Regions from separate parts of the Janibacter sp. FSL W8-0316 genome, predicted to be linked through region 1. Evidence: riboswitches for the same ligand, from Rfam matches in the RefSeq annotation. Region 1 holds a riboswitch; the other holds the start of a gene.
What was found. Region 1 has a riboswitch for cobalamin ahead of NYE39_RS12490 (FecCD family ABC transporter permease). Riboswitches for the same ligand answer to the same signal wherever they lie in the genome.
Positions count from the first base shown of each region.

Region 2: linked by a shared signal. The riboswitch ahead of cobN (cobaltochelatase subunit CobN) and the one ahead of NYE39_RS12490 (FecCD family ABC transporter permease) in region 1 are both predicted to bind cobalamin.

Region 1 is NZ_JBBOQX010000001.1:2,538,410-2,543,584, forward strand. Features, by position in the region: tRNA gene NYE39_RS12475 (tRNA-Lys) at 249-321, shown strand; gene NYE39_RS12480 (MarP family serine protease) at 346-1,539, shown strand; gene NYE39_RS12485 (S8 family peptidase) at 1,591-3,285, opposite strand; cobalamin riboswitch at 3,357-3,534, shown strand; gene NYE39_RS12490 (FecCD family ABC transporter permease) at 3,576-4,634, shown strand; gene NYE39_RS12495 (ABC transporter ATP-binding protein) at 4,631-5,175, shown strand, end outside.
Region 2 is NZ_JBBOQX010000001.1:3,372,169-3,377,343, forward strand. Features, by position in the region: gene NYE39_RS16520 (precorrin-2 C(20)-methyltransferase) at 1-1,490, opposite strand, end outside; gene NYE39_RS16525 (precorrin-8X methylmutase) at 1,487-2,155, opposite strand; gene NYE39_RS16530 (hypothetical protein) at 2,155-3,330, opposite strand; cobalamin riboswitch at 3,374-3,503, shown strand; gene cobN (cobaltochelatase subunit CobN) at 3,563-5,175, shown strand, end outside.

The sequences.
Region 1 (5,175 bases):
CCTGACCTCAGCGGACTGGTTGCTGGGAACTCCTCTGATGCGGTCGCTGCAGCGTGAGCGGAGCAGACATCCCTGACGATGCCAGTCGGAGTCCGATCACGGCGAAGCTGATGCTTCACGGTTGGAATGCAGCAACAGGGCGGTCCCAGGCGAGACCAAGGGCCGCCCTGTCGCGATCCACCACCTACATCCGCGTATTCTCCCCATGAAAGTTCCCAGGGATGTCCCGACTAAAGTCCCCATCCCCCGGGCCTCTAGCTCAATTGGCAGAGCTGCGGACTTTTAATCCGTAGGTTGTGGGTTCGAGTCCCACGGGGCCCACCCACCTGCACCCAGGAGCGCACTGTGACCTCAGCCCTCGCACTCGACCTGGTCCTGGTGCTCGCGCTCGCCCTCTACGCCGCGGGCATGTACCGCGCCGGGCTGGTCGCCGGAGCGCTGGCGCTGGTCGGGCTGCTCGGTGGTGGGCTGCTCGCCCTCTGGGGCCTGCCGCCCCTGCTCGACCGGTGGTCGCCGGCCGACGGTGACCCAGCGGCCCGGATCGCCCTCCTCGTCGGCGGTGCCGCCGTCGCGGCGCTGCTCGGCCAGCAGCTCGGGGCCGCGATCGGGGCACGCTGGCGATCGCGGCTCGAGAGCCGGTCGGTGCGCGTGACCGACTCCCTCCTCGGCGCGGCCGGCGCCCTCGTCGTCGGCGCGGGGCTCGTGTGGCTGGCCGCGTCCGCGGTCGTCGGCGGGCTCTCGTCGACGCCGCCGGCCGTCTCCGACTCCCGGGTCCTGCAGGGCATCGACCGCGTGATGCCGGCGTCGGCCGACCGTGCCGTCGCGGGCGCCTACCGCTCGCTCGACAGCGGCCTGCCGCGCGTCTTCGCGGGCGTGGCGCCCGAGGAGATCCGGCCCGTCGACGCCCCGGCCGAGGGGGTGACGCAGGGGCGCGGCATCGAGGCGGCCGGCCAGTCGGTCGTCCGGGTCGCGGGCGGCGCCTGCGGTCGCACCCAGACCGGCAGCGGGTGGGTGGCCGCCGACCAGCGGGTGGTGACCAATGCGCACGTCGTCGCCGGCGTCGACCGACCCCGGGTCCAGGTCGGCGGTACCGGGCGCTCCTATGCCGCGACGACCGTCGCCTTCGACCCCAAGCGCGATGTCGCGGTCCTCGCCGTGCCCGACCTCGAGGCGCCGGCCCTGCCCACCGGCGAGCGGCAGGCCCACGGCGACGACGTCGTCGTCGCCGGGTTCCCGCTCGGCGGCCCCTACGACCTCGAGGCCGGCCGGGTCCGCGACGTCCTGCAGGCCCGCGGGGCCGGCATCGACGGGTCCCTCGGCGTCACCCGCGACATCTACTCGATCAATGCGCAGGTCCAGCAGGGCAACTCGGGTGGCCCGCTCCTGTCCCCGACGGGCCAGGTCGTGGGCACGGTCTTCGCGAAGTCACCCACCGACGAGCGCACCGGATACGTGCTCACCCTCGAGGAGACCCGCCCGGTCGTCGAGGACGGCCTGCGGGCGAGCGCCGAGGTCGGGACGGGCGAGTGCGTGCGCTGAGGCAGCGCTTCGAGACGGTCGCTGCGCGACCTCCTCAGCGACCGGGAGGGGTCAGCGCACCGCCCGGTCGGCGTTGACGACGCCCTCGCCGAAGATACCGTTGCGCTGGTCGTCGCCGACGCAACGCACGCTTCCTTCGTCATCGGGGCAGGGGATCTCGGTGGCGCTCTCGCCGAGCCGCTCGGCCACGTCGTCCGGGGCCATCCGGTCGCCGTGGGCGCTGATGATCAGCGCGGCGACGCCCGAGGCGTGGGGCGAGGCCATCGAGGTGCCCTGGTTCCAGACGTAGAGGCCGCACCGGCCGTCGGGGTCGGGGTCGTTGCCGCTGATCGACTCGGGGCAGCTGCGCACGACGATGTCGGCGCCGGTCTCGGTGACCCGGCCCTCGGCGTCGACGAGGCCCTCGGCCGTGACCACGGAGCGCGAGGCCGCGGAGAGGATGCCGCCGCGGCCCGAGGTCTCCTCGCCGCCGGGGGCGGCGACGTCGACGAGGCCGTCGTCGGGCGTCGAGGTCCAGTTGCTGAAGGTCGAGCGCACATTGCCCTCGTCCACCGAGGCGACCGAGATGACGTGCTCGCCGGCCAGCGGCAGTCGCTCGCAGGTCTTTGGGTCGATGGTCCGGTTGCGCGGGTCGCCGCCGTAGTTGGGGCTCGAGCTGTCGCGGCTCGGGTCGCCCATGTCGGCGCCGTCGTTGCCGGCGGAGGTCACGAGGGTCACGCCGGCCTCGTGGGTGAGGTCGAGCGACCGGTGGACGAGCTCGAGCATGACGTCCTGGAAGGCGGCCTGCTCCGGGCTGTCGCCCGGCGCCCCGCCCTCGCAGGCGTAGAGCCACGGGTCGACGTAGAAGCTCATGTTGACCACGTCGAGCCGCTGGTCGGCGGCGTGGGTCAGGGCGTTGACCGTGGGGCCGAGGAAGAAGAGCCCGGCGTCCTGCCCGGCCCGCAGGTCGACGAGCGTCACGCCCGGGGCCACGCCGGTGACGCCGAGGTCGTTGGCCGCGGCGGCGATCGTGCCGGCCACGTGGGTGCCGTGCCCGCCGTCGTCCTCGCCGACGGGGTCGATGCAGCTCTCGTGCTCGCACTCGCCGTCGATGTCGGGGATGTCGCTGACGAAGCTCTTGGACAGGCCCCTGTCGAGCACGGGCGCCAGGTCGGGGTGGCTGGCGTCGATGCCGGTGTCCATGACCCCGACGCGCACCTCGGGGCGCCCGGGAGTCACCTCGTGGGCGCCGCGCGCATTGACCGCCTCCATGCCCCAAAGCCAGCCGTCGAGGGGGTCGCCACCCTCCGGCACGTCCGGGGGCGAAGGGAGGTCCGCTGCGGGAGTCGTGTCGCCCGGGTCGGGCTCGGCAGGCGGCTCGGGGGTCCAGGAGGCGCTGCGGTCGGTCACCGCGTCGGTGACGCCGTCGACCCCCTTCGCCCGCTCGGCGACGTCGTCGTCCTCGCTGCGCAGGGTCACCATGCCCACCGCGGTGTTGACGGAGGTGAGCGCGAGACCGCCGGCCTCGAGCTCGTCGGCGACCCGGTCGGTGTCGCCCGGGTCCTCGACGAGGACCACCCAGTCGCGGCCCTCGCGCGGCGGGTCGAAGAGCTCGAAGCTCGACTGCGCCGGCGTCGAGCTCGGCCGGCTCGTGGCGCTGCTCGAGGTGGGCGACGAGGTCGCGTCGTCGTCGCCCTCGATGAGCGAGCAGCCGCCCACCGTCAGCGTCAGCGCGACGAGCGCACCCCAGGTCCTGCGTCCGCGCATGGTGGTCCCCTCTGTGCGTGCGGTGTGCCCCGAGTCTAGGAGGCGAAGGGAGGTCGCGGCAGGCGGTGCCGTAGGGTCGGGGGCGAGCCAGACGCACACCAGTGCAGAGGGAACCCGGTGCGAGTCCGGGACTGTCGCGCAGCGGTGAGGGTGACTGGCGGGGTGCGACGCCACTGGGCAACCAGCCCGGGAAGGCGCCCCGTCGGGATGATCCCGAGTCCGAAGACCTGCTGGCTCGTCACATCCGACCGGGCCTCGCGATCAGGCCCCCGATGCATCTGGAGACCCCGGTGTCCCACGACCGTCCCGGCGGACGACGTGTCCCCGCCGTCCCGCTCCTCGTCGCGCTCGTCGTGGCGACGGCGGTGAGCGCGGTGGTCTCGCTCGCCTTCGGCTCCGAGCCGCTCAGCGTCTCCGGCGTCGTCGACGTGCTGCGCGCGCGGCTCGCCGGCGGCCGGGGCGGCGACCCGACCTACGACACGATCGTCTGGGAGCTGCGCGCGCCGCGCGTCATCATGGCCGTCGTCGTCGGCGCGGGGCTGTCCATCGCCGGTGCGTGCATGCAGACGCTCGTGCGCAACCCGCTCGCCGACCCCTACCTGCTCGGGGTCTCCTCGGGCGCCGGCGTCGGCGCCACGCTCGTCATCGTCCTCGGGGTCTTCAGCGGTCTGGGCATCTGGGCGCTGTCCGCCGGCGCCCTCGGCGGCGCGCTGCTCGCGACCGCCCTCGTCTTCGGGATCTCCATGGCCCAGGGCGGGATCACCCCCCTTCGGCTCGTGCTCACGGGAGTGGTCATGTCGGCCGCCTTCTCGTCCGTCTCGAGCTTCCTCGTCTTCTTCAGCGCCGACCCGCGGGCGACCCAGTCGGTGCTCTTCTGGCTGCTCGGCAGCCTCTCCGGCTCGGTGTGGGAGCAGATCCTGCCGTCGGTCATCGTCGTCGTGCTCGCGACGCTCCTGCTCGTCGCGCTGCACTCGTGGCTCGACGCGCTCGCCGCCGGCGCCGACGTGGCCTCGGCGCTCGGCGTGCCGGTCAAGGGCCTGCGCATCGCCCTCTTCGTCCTCGTCTCCGTGCTCGTCGGCGTGCTCGTCGCGGTGTCCGGGGGCATCGGCTTCGTCGGTCTCGTCGTCCCGCACCTGGCCCGGATCGTCGTCGGGGCACGGCACCGCGTCGTCCTGCCGGTCGCCGCGGTCGGTGGCGCCCTCTTCATGCTCTGGGTCGACGTCGCGGCCCGGACCGTCGTGGCGCCCCAGGAGATCCCGCTCAGCGTGGTCACCGGTCTGGTCGGGGCGCCGGTCTTCCTGCTGCTGCTCGGCCGCCGTCACTACACCTACTCGGGAGGCGGCGAATGAGCCACCTGACCTGCCACGGGCTCGCCGCCGCGATCGGCGGGCGCACCATCGTCTCCGACGTCGATCTCGACGTGCCGCGCGGCTCGATGCTCGCGATCGTCGGGCGCAACGGCAGCGGCAAGTCGACGCTCCTGCGGGCCCTCACCGGCCTGCGCCGCCCCGTCGCCGGGACCGTGCAGGTCGACGGTGTCGACATGGCCGACCTGACCCCGCGGCAGCGGGCGACCCGCCTGGCCCACGTCGCGCAGGAGGACGGACCGCCCGAGGACCTCCTCGTCGGCGAGATGGTCGCCATGGGCCGCATCCCCCACCGGCCGCCGTGGGCCCTCGACGCGAAGGGGCAGCGTCACCTCGTCCTCGCCGCCCTCGAGCACGTCGACCTCGCGGACAAGGTCGACCACCCCTGCCAGCACCTGTCCGGTGGCGAGCGCCGCCGGGCGATGCTCGCCCGCGGCATCGCGCAGGGCAGCGACCTGCTCGTCCTCGACGAGCCGACCAACCACCTCGACGTGCACCACCAGATCCAGCTGCTCGAGACGGT
Region 2 (5,175 bases), 830 kb from region 1:
ACGGCCTCGACGTCGAGCTCGCCGAGCGTCGTCACCCATGACGACTCCTCGTCGCGGCCGACGTGGCGCGCGACGACGACGACGCGCTCCGGGCCGACGGCCTCGACGAGCAGGTCACGGGCGGCCCCGAGGGTGTCCGGGCGCGAGCGGGAGCGCGGGTTGTAGAGGGCGACCGAGATGTCGTTCGTCGCCAGCGCGGTCAGCCGTGCGGCGAGGACCTCCCACGGCTTGAGGTTGTCGCTGAGGTTGACCAGGGCATGGTCGCCGCCGAGGGCGGCGCCGACGAGGGCGCTCGCCGCGTGTGCTGCGGTGACGCCGGGCACGACCTCGACGGGCACGTCGGCGTAGCCGGGGTCGTCGGAGAGGGCCGCCTCGCGCGACTCGAAGAGCGCCGTCGCCATGCCGAAGACACCAGCGTCACCGCCCGAGACGAGTGCGACGTCCGCCCCCTCGCGGGCCAGGTCGAGCGCCAGGCGCCCGCGGTCGAGCTCGACCGAGTTGCCGGAGGCATGGCGGGTCAGGCCCTCGCGCTGCGGCACCCGCGCGACGTAGGGCGCGTAGCCGACGACGTGGTCGACCCGGGCGAGCACCTCGCTCGCCTGCGGCGTGAGCCAGTGGTCCGGACCCGGGCCGAGCCCGACGACGTGCACCGTGCCCACCTCCCGCTGATCGAGGTGGGAGGCCGCCCGCAGCCGACCCTCGAGATCAGGGGACTCCGTACCACCCGTCAGCCGCGCGAAGTCCGCGGCCCGGCCGGCGGCATCGTCACGCAGCCCCTCGCCCGGGACGACAACGATCGACATGTAGGGCACCCGGCCCTCGTCGACCTCGGCAGCCGGCATGACGAGCTCGCCCGGGTAGGACGCGCGCTCGACGTAGACGGCACGCTCGAGCATCCCTGCCTGGCGCAGGGCCTCGCGGACACCGGCGAAGGTGCGGCCGAGCTTCATGATGATCGCCGCATCGGTGTCGGCGAGACGCCGGGCCAGCTCGGGCACGGGCAAGGTGCCGGGCAGGACGGTGAGGGTGTCCTCGTGACGGCACAGGCCGGTCGCGACCGCGGCGGTGGCGGCGGACAGCGAGGTGATCCCGGGGACGACCTCGGTGGGGTAGCGCGGACTCAGCCGGTCATGGACGTACATGAAGGAGCCGAAGAAGAGCGGGTCGCCGATGGCGAGGACGACGACGCTGCGGCCGGCAGCAAGGTGGGTCTCGAGCCGGTCGCAGCACTCGTCGTAGAAGTCGGCGAGGGCCCCGTAGTAGCCGCGAGGGTGGTCGGTGAAGCCGGTCGTCACCGGGTAGCGCAGCTCTTCCTCGATGGCGCCCTCGGGGATGAGGTCGGCGGCGATGGAGCGCGCGAGCGACTGCTTGCCGGTGCCCGCGTGGTAGGCGATGACGTCGGCGTCACGGATGAGCCGGGCGGCCTTGAGAGTGATGAGCTCGGGGTCGCCGGGGCCGATGCCGACGCCGTAGAAGCGGCCGCCGCTCATGCCAGCTCGTCCCGGTGGGCGAGGGCGTTGAGCGCGGCAGCGGCCATCGCGGACCCGCCGCGGCGGCCGTGGACGACGAGCCAGGGGACCGGGCCGCCGGGCAGGTCGTGCTCGGCGAGGGCGACCTTGGACTCCGCGGACCCGACGAAGCCGACGGGCATCCCGACGATCGCGGCCGGACACGGGGCGCCGTCGTGGAGCAGCTCGAGCAGGTGGAAGAGGGCGGTCGGCGCATTGCCGATCGCGACGACGGCACCCTCGAGCCGCTCGCCCCAGAGGGAGACGGCGGCGGCCGCGCGGGTCGTGCCCCACTGGGCGGCGAGGTCGGGCACCTGCGGCTCGCGCAGGGTGCAGACCACCTCGTTGTCGACGGGCAGGCGGCGGCGGGTGACGCCCTGCGCGAGCATGTTGCTGTCGGTGAGGATCGGCGCCCCGGCGACGAGCGCAGCGTGGGCGGCAGCGGCGACCTCGGGGTGGCCGGCGATCTCGCTCGTGATGCCGACGTCACCAGCGGCGTGGATGATCCGCACGGCAGCACCGTGGAGGTCGGCGGGCAGACCGCTGAGGTCGGCCTCGTCGCGGATCATCCCGAAGGAGCGGCGGTAGATCTCCTGCCCGTCGGTGACGTAGTCGTACCGGCGAGGCGGTTGGCGAAGGGGGTTCATCAAGCCTTCTCGTGTTGTGCCGCAACGACATCCGCTGCGTTGGTGGGGTTGAGGGCGGTCGCGTGGGCGCGGGCGGGGTGGCCGCACGAGCGCTCGCAGCCGATGACGTGCACGGCCGGTCCGGCGACGTCGACGAAGGGGGCGGCCTCCCTGGCGAGGTCGCGCGTGCGGGTCGTCGTCCGCCCGCACGAGGGGGCTCCGGCGCAGGCGGTGAGGACGGTCCAGGGGGAGTCGGCGGCCGTGGCGAAGCCGGCCGCCGCGAGCTCCTCGGCCCGCCCCGCGGCCCCCGGCACGACGACCGAGCGCCAGGGCGTGACGACGATCCGCTGGTCGAGGTGGGAGGAGCCCTGCGACGACTCTCGAGACCCGGCGACCTCTCGAAGCCCCTCCACCATCGCCGGAGTCAGCAGCCCCAGCGGCACGAGCGCCACGAGGTCGTCCCCCGCCGGCCCCGGCTCAGGTGGGTCGCCCGCCACGACGTCGAAGGGGGAGCCCCCCGGCAGCAGGTCGCCCCGGTCCTCGTCGGGCAGGTCGCGCAGGTTCCACGTGCGGGTGTCGGTCCGGGCGGCGAGGAAGCGCCGGGCGACGTCGAGAGCCGTCGCGGCGGCCCGGGCGCGCGAGACGGTGACTGCGCGACCGTCGGCGACGACCTGTGCGGTGCCTTCGAGGCTCCTTCGTCGCACCTCAGGCAGCGTGGGCTCAGGCAGGGGCGGGGCGATGACCGCGACGTCCCACGGCTCGGCGAGCACGGGCCCGTCGGGGGAGGCGACGGCGAGCAGGAAGCGGCCCGGCAGCTCCGCCAGCCCGGGGTCCGCGAGCAGCTCCTCGTCGAGGGCGGTCACGAGGTCGTCGAGTCCGGCATGTGGATCGCCGACGATGTTGCGCGCCTTGTCGTGCGGCCCGGAGGGGACGAGCCCGAGGTCGTCGATCGCCGTGATGAGCTCGCGAGGGAGCGGGTCGGGCAGGCCGCGCAGCTGCAGGCTGCCGCGCGAGGTGACCGTGATGTCCGGGTTGCCGAACCGGCTTGCGAGAGAAGAGATCTCGAGCAGGCTGGCGGCGTCCACCCGGCCTCCCGGCACCCGCAGGCGCACCATCGCCCCGTCTGCCGAGACGAAGGGGGTGAGCAGCCCCGGGCAGCGGTCGGCCCCGCTGCGGGAGGGCGTCGGTGTGCTCACGGCAGGGCAGCCTACGCGGCGGTGTACTCACAGCGCTGCCGCGCTACTGCGGGCCCCCGGTAGGCTGCCCGCAACCGAGCAGCGCGGAACCCGGTGCAAGTCCGGGACGGTCCCGCCACTGTGAGCGAAGCCCCCTTCGCGAGTCAGACACGCTCTGTCGGCCGGCCTGCACGAGACCGTGCGGGTCCCTCCCTTCGATCGCGGGGCGCGGACCCCCGCCAAGGAGCCAGACGTGACCACCGTCGCCCTGCTGTCCACCTCCGACACCGACCTGCTGAGCGCGCGCAGCGCTGGCGTCGACTACGTCGTCGGCAACCCGGCCCGCCTCACCGACGAGCAGATCGCCGAGCGCGTCGCCGGTGCCGACATCGTCGTCGTGCGCTACCTCGGCTCCCCGCAGGGGCTGTGGGAGGGCTTCGCCGACCTGCGCTCGGCCAGCGCCCCGCTCGTCGTCCTCGGCGGCACCCAGGAGCCCGACGCCGCGCTCATGGAGCTGTCGACGGTCCCGCCCGGCACCGCCGCGGAGGCCCACCGCTACCTGGCCGAAGGGGGACCGGCCAACCTCGCGCAGCTGCACGCCTTCCTCGGCGACACCCTCCTGCTCACCGGCGAGGGCTTCGAGGCGCCGCAGGCGCTGCCCCAGTGGGGCGTCCTCGAGCGCGACGAGCCCGCCGCCCTCGACACCTCCGGCAGCGACACCCGTCGTCCCCGCGTCGGCGTCCTCATCTACCGGGCCCAGTACGCCGCCGGCAACACCGACTACGCGCACGCGCTCGCCGACGCGATCGACGCTGCCGGCGGCCAGGGCGTCGTCATCCACTCCGCCTCGCTGCGCGACGCCCCCGACGGTCTGCTCGAGCACCTCGGCACCCTCGACGCGCTCGTCACGACGGTCCTCGCGGCCGGCGGCACCAAGCCCGCCACCGCCGGCGCCGGCGAGGACGACGAGGCCTGGGACGTGGAGAAGCTCGCCGCCCTCGACATCCCGATCCTCCAGGGCCTGTGCCTCACCTGGGGCCGCGCCGACTGGGAGGAGTCCGACGACGGCATGAGCCCGCTCGACGTCGCGACCCAGGTCGCCGTCCCCGAGTTCGACGGCCGCCTCATCACGGTCGCCTTCTCCTTCAAGGAGTTCGACGACGAGGGCCTGCCGCACTACGTCGCCGACCCCGAGCGCGCCTCCCGCGTCGCCGGCATCGCGGTCAACCACGCGCGCCTGCGCTCGACGCCCGTCGCCGAGCGCAAGATCGCCGTCGTCCTCTCGGCCTACCCGACGAAGCACTCCCGCCTGGGCAATGCCGTCGGCCTCGACACCCCGGTCTCGACGATCCGCCTGCTGCGCGCGATGCGGGAGGCAGGCTACGACCTCGGTGACGGCTTCGTCGGGATGGACCCGCTCCCTCCGGTCGAAGGCGAGGCCGCTGACACGACGTCGGGCAATGCCCTCATCCACGAGCTCATCGCCGCCGGTGGGCAGGACGAGGAGTGGCTCACCCAGGAGCAGGTCGAGGGCGCGCAGGTGCGCATCCCGGCCGCGCGCTACCGGGAGTGGTTCGACGCCTTCCCCACCGACCTGCGCGAGGCGATGACCGAGCACTGGGGCGAGGCGCCCGGCGAGGTCTTCGTGCGGGACGTGGGTCGAGGTGCGACGGAGGAGCCTCGAGAGCAGGAGATCGTCACCGCGGCGCTCGTCCGCGGCAATGTCGCCCTGCTCGTCCAGCCGCCCCGCGGCTTCGGCGAGAACCCCATCGCGATCTACCACGACCCTGACCTGCCGCCGACCCACCACTACCTCGCGACCTATCGCTGGATCGAGGAGGAGTTCGGCGCCCACGCGGTCGTCCA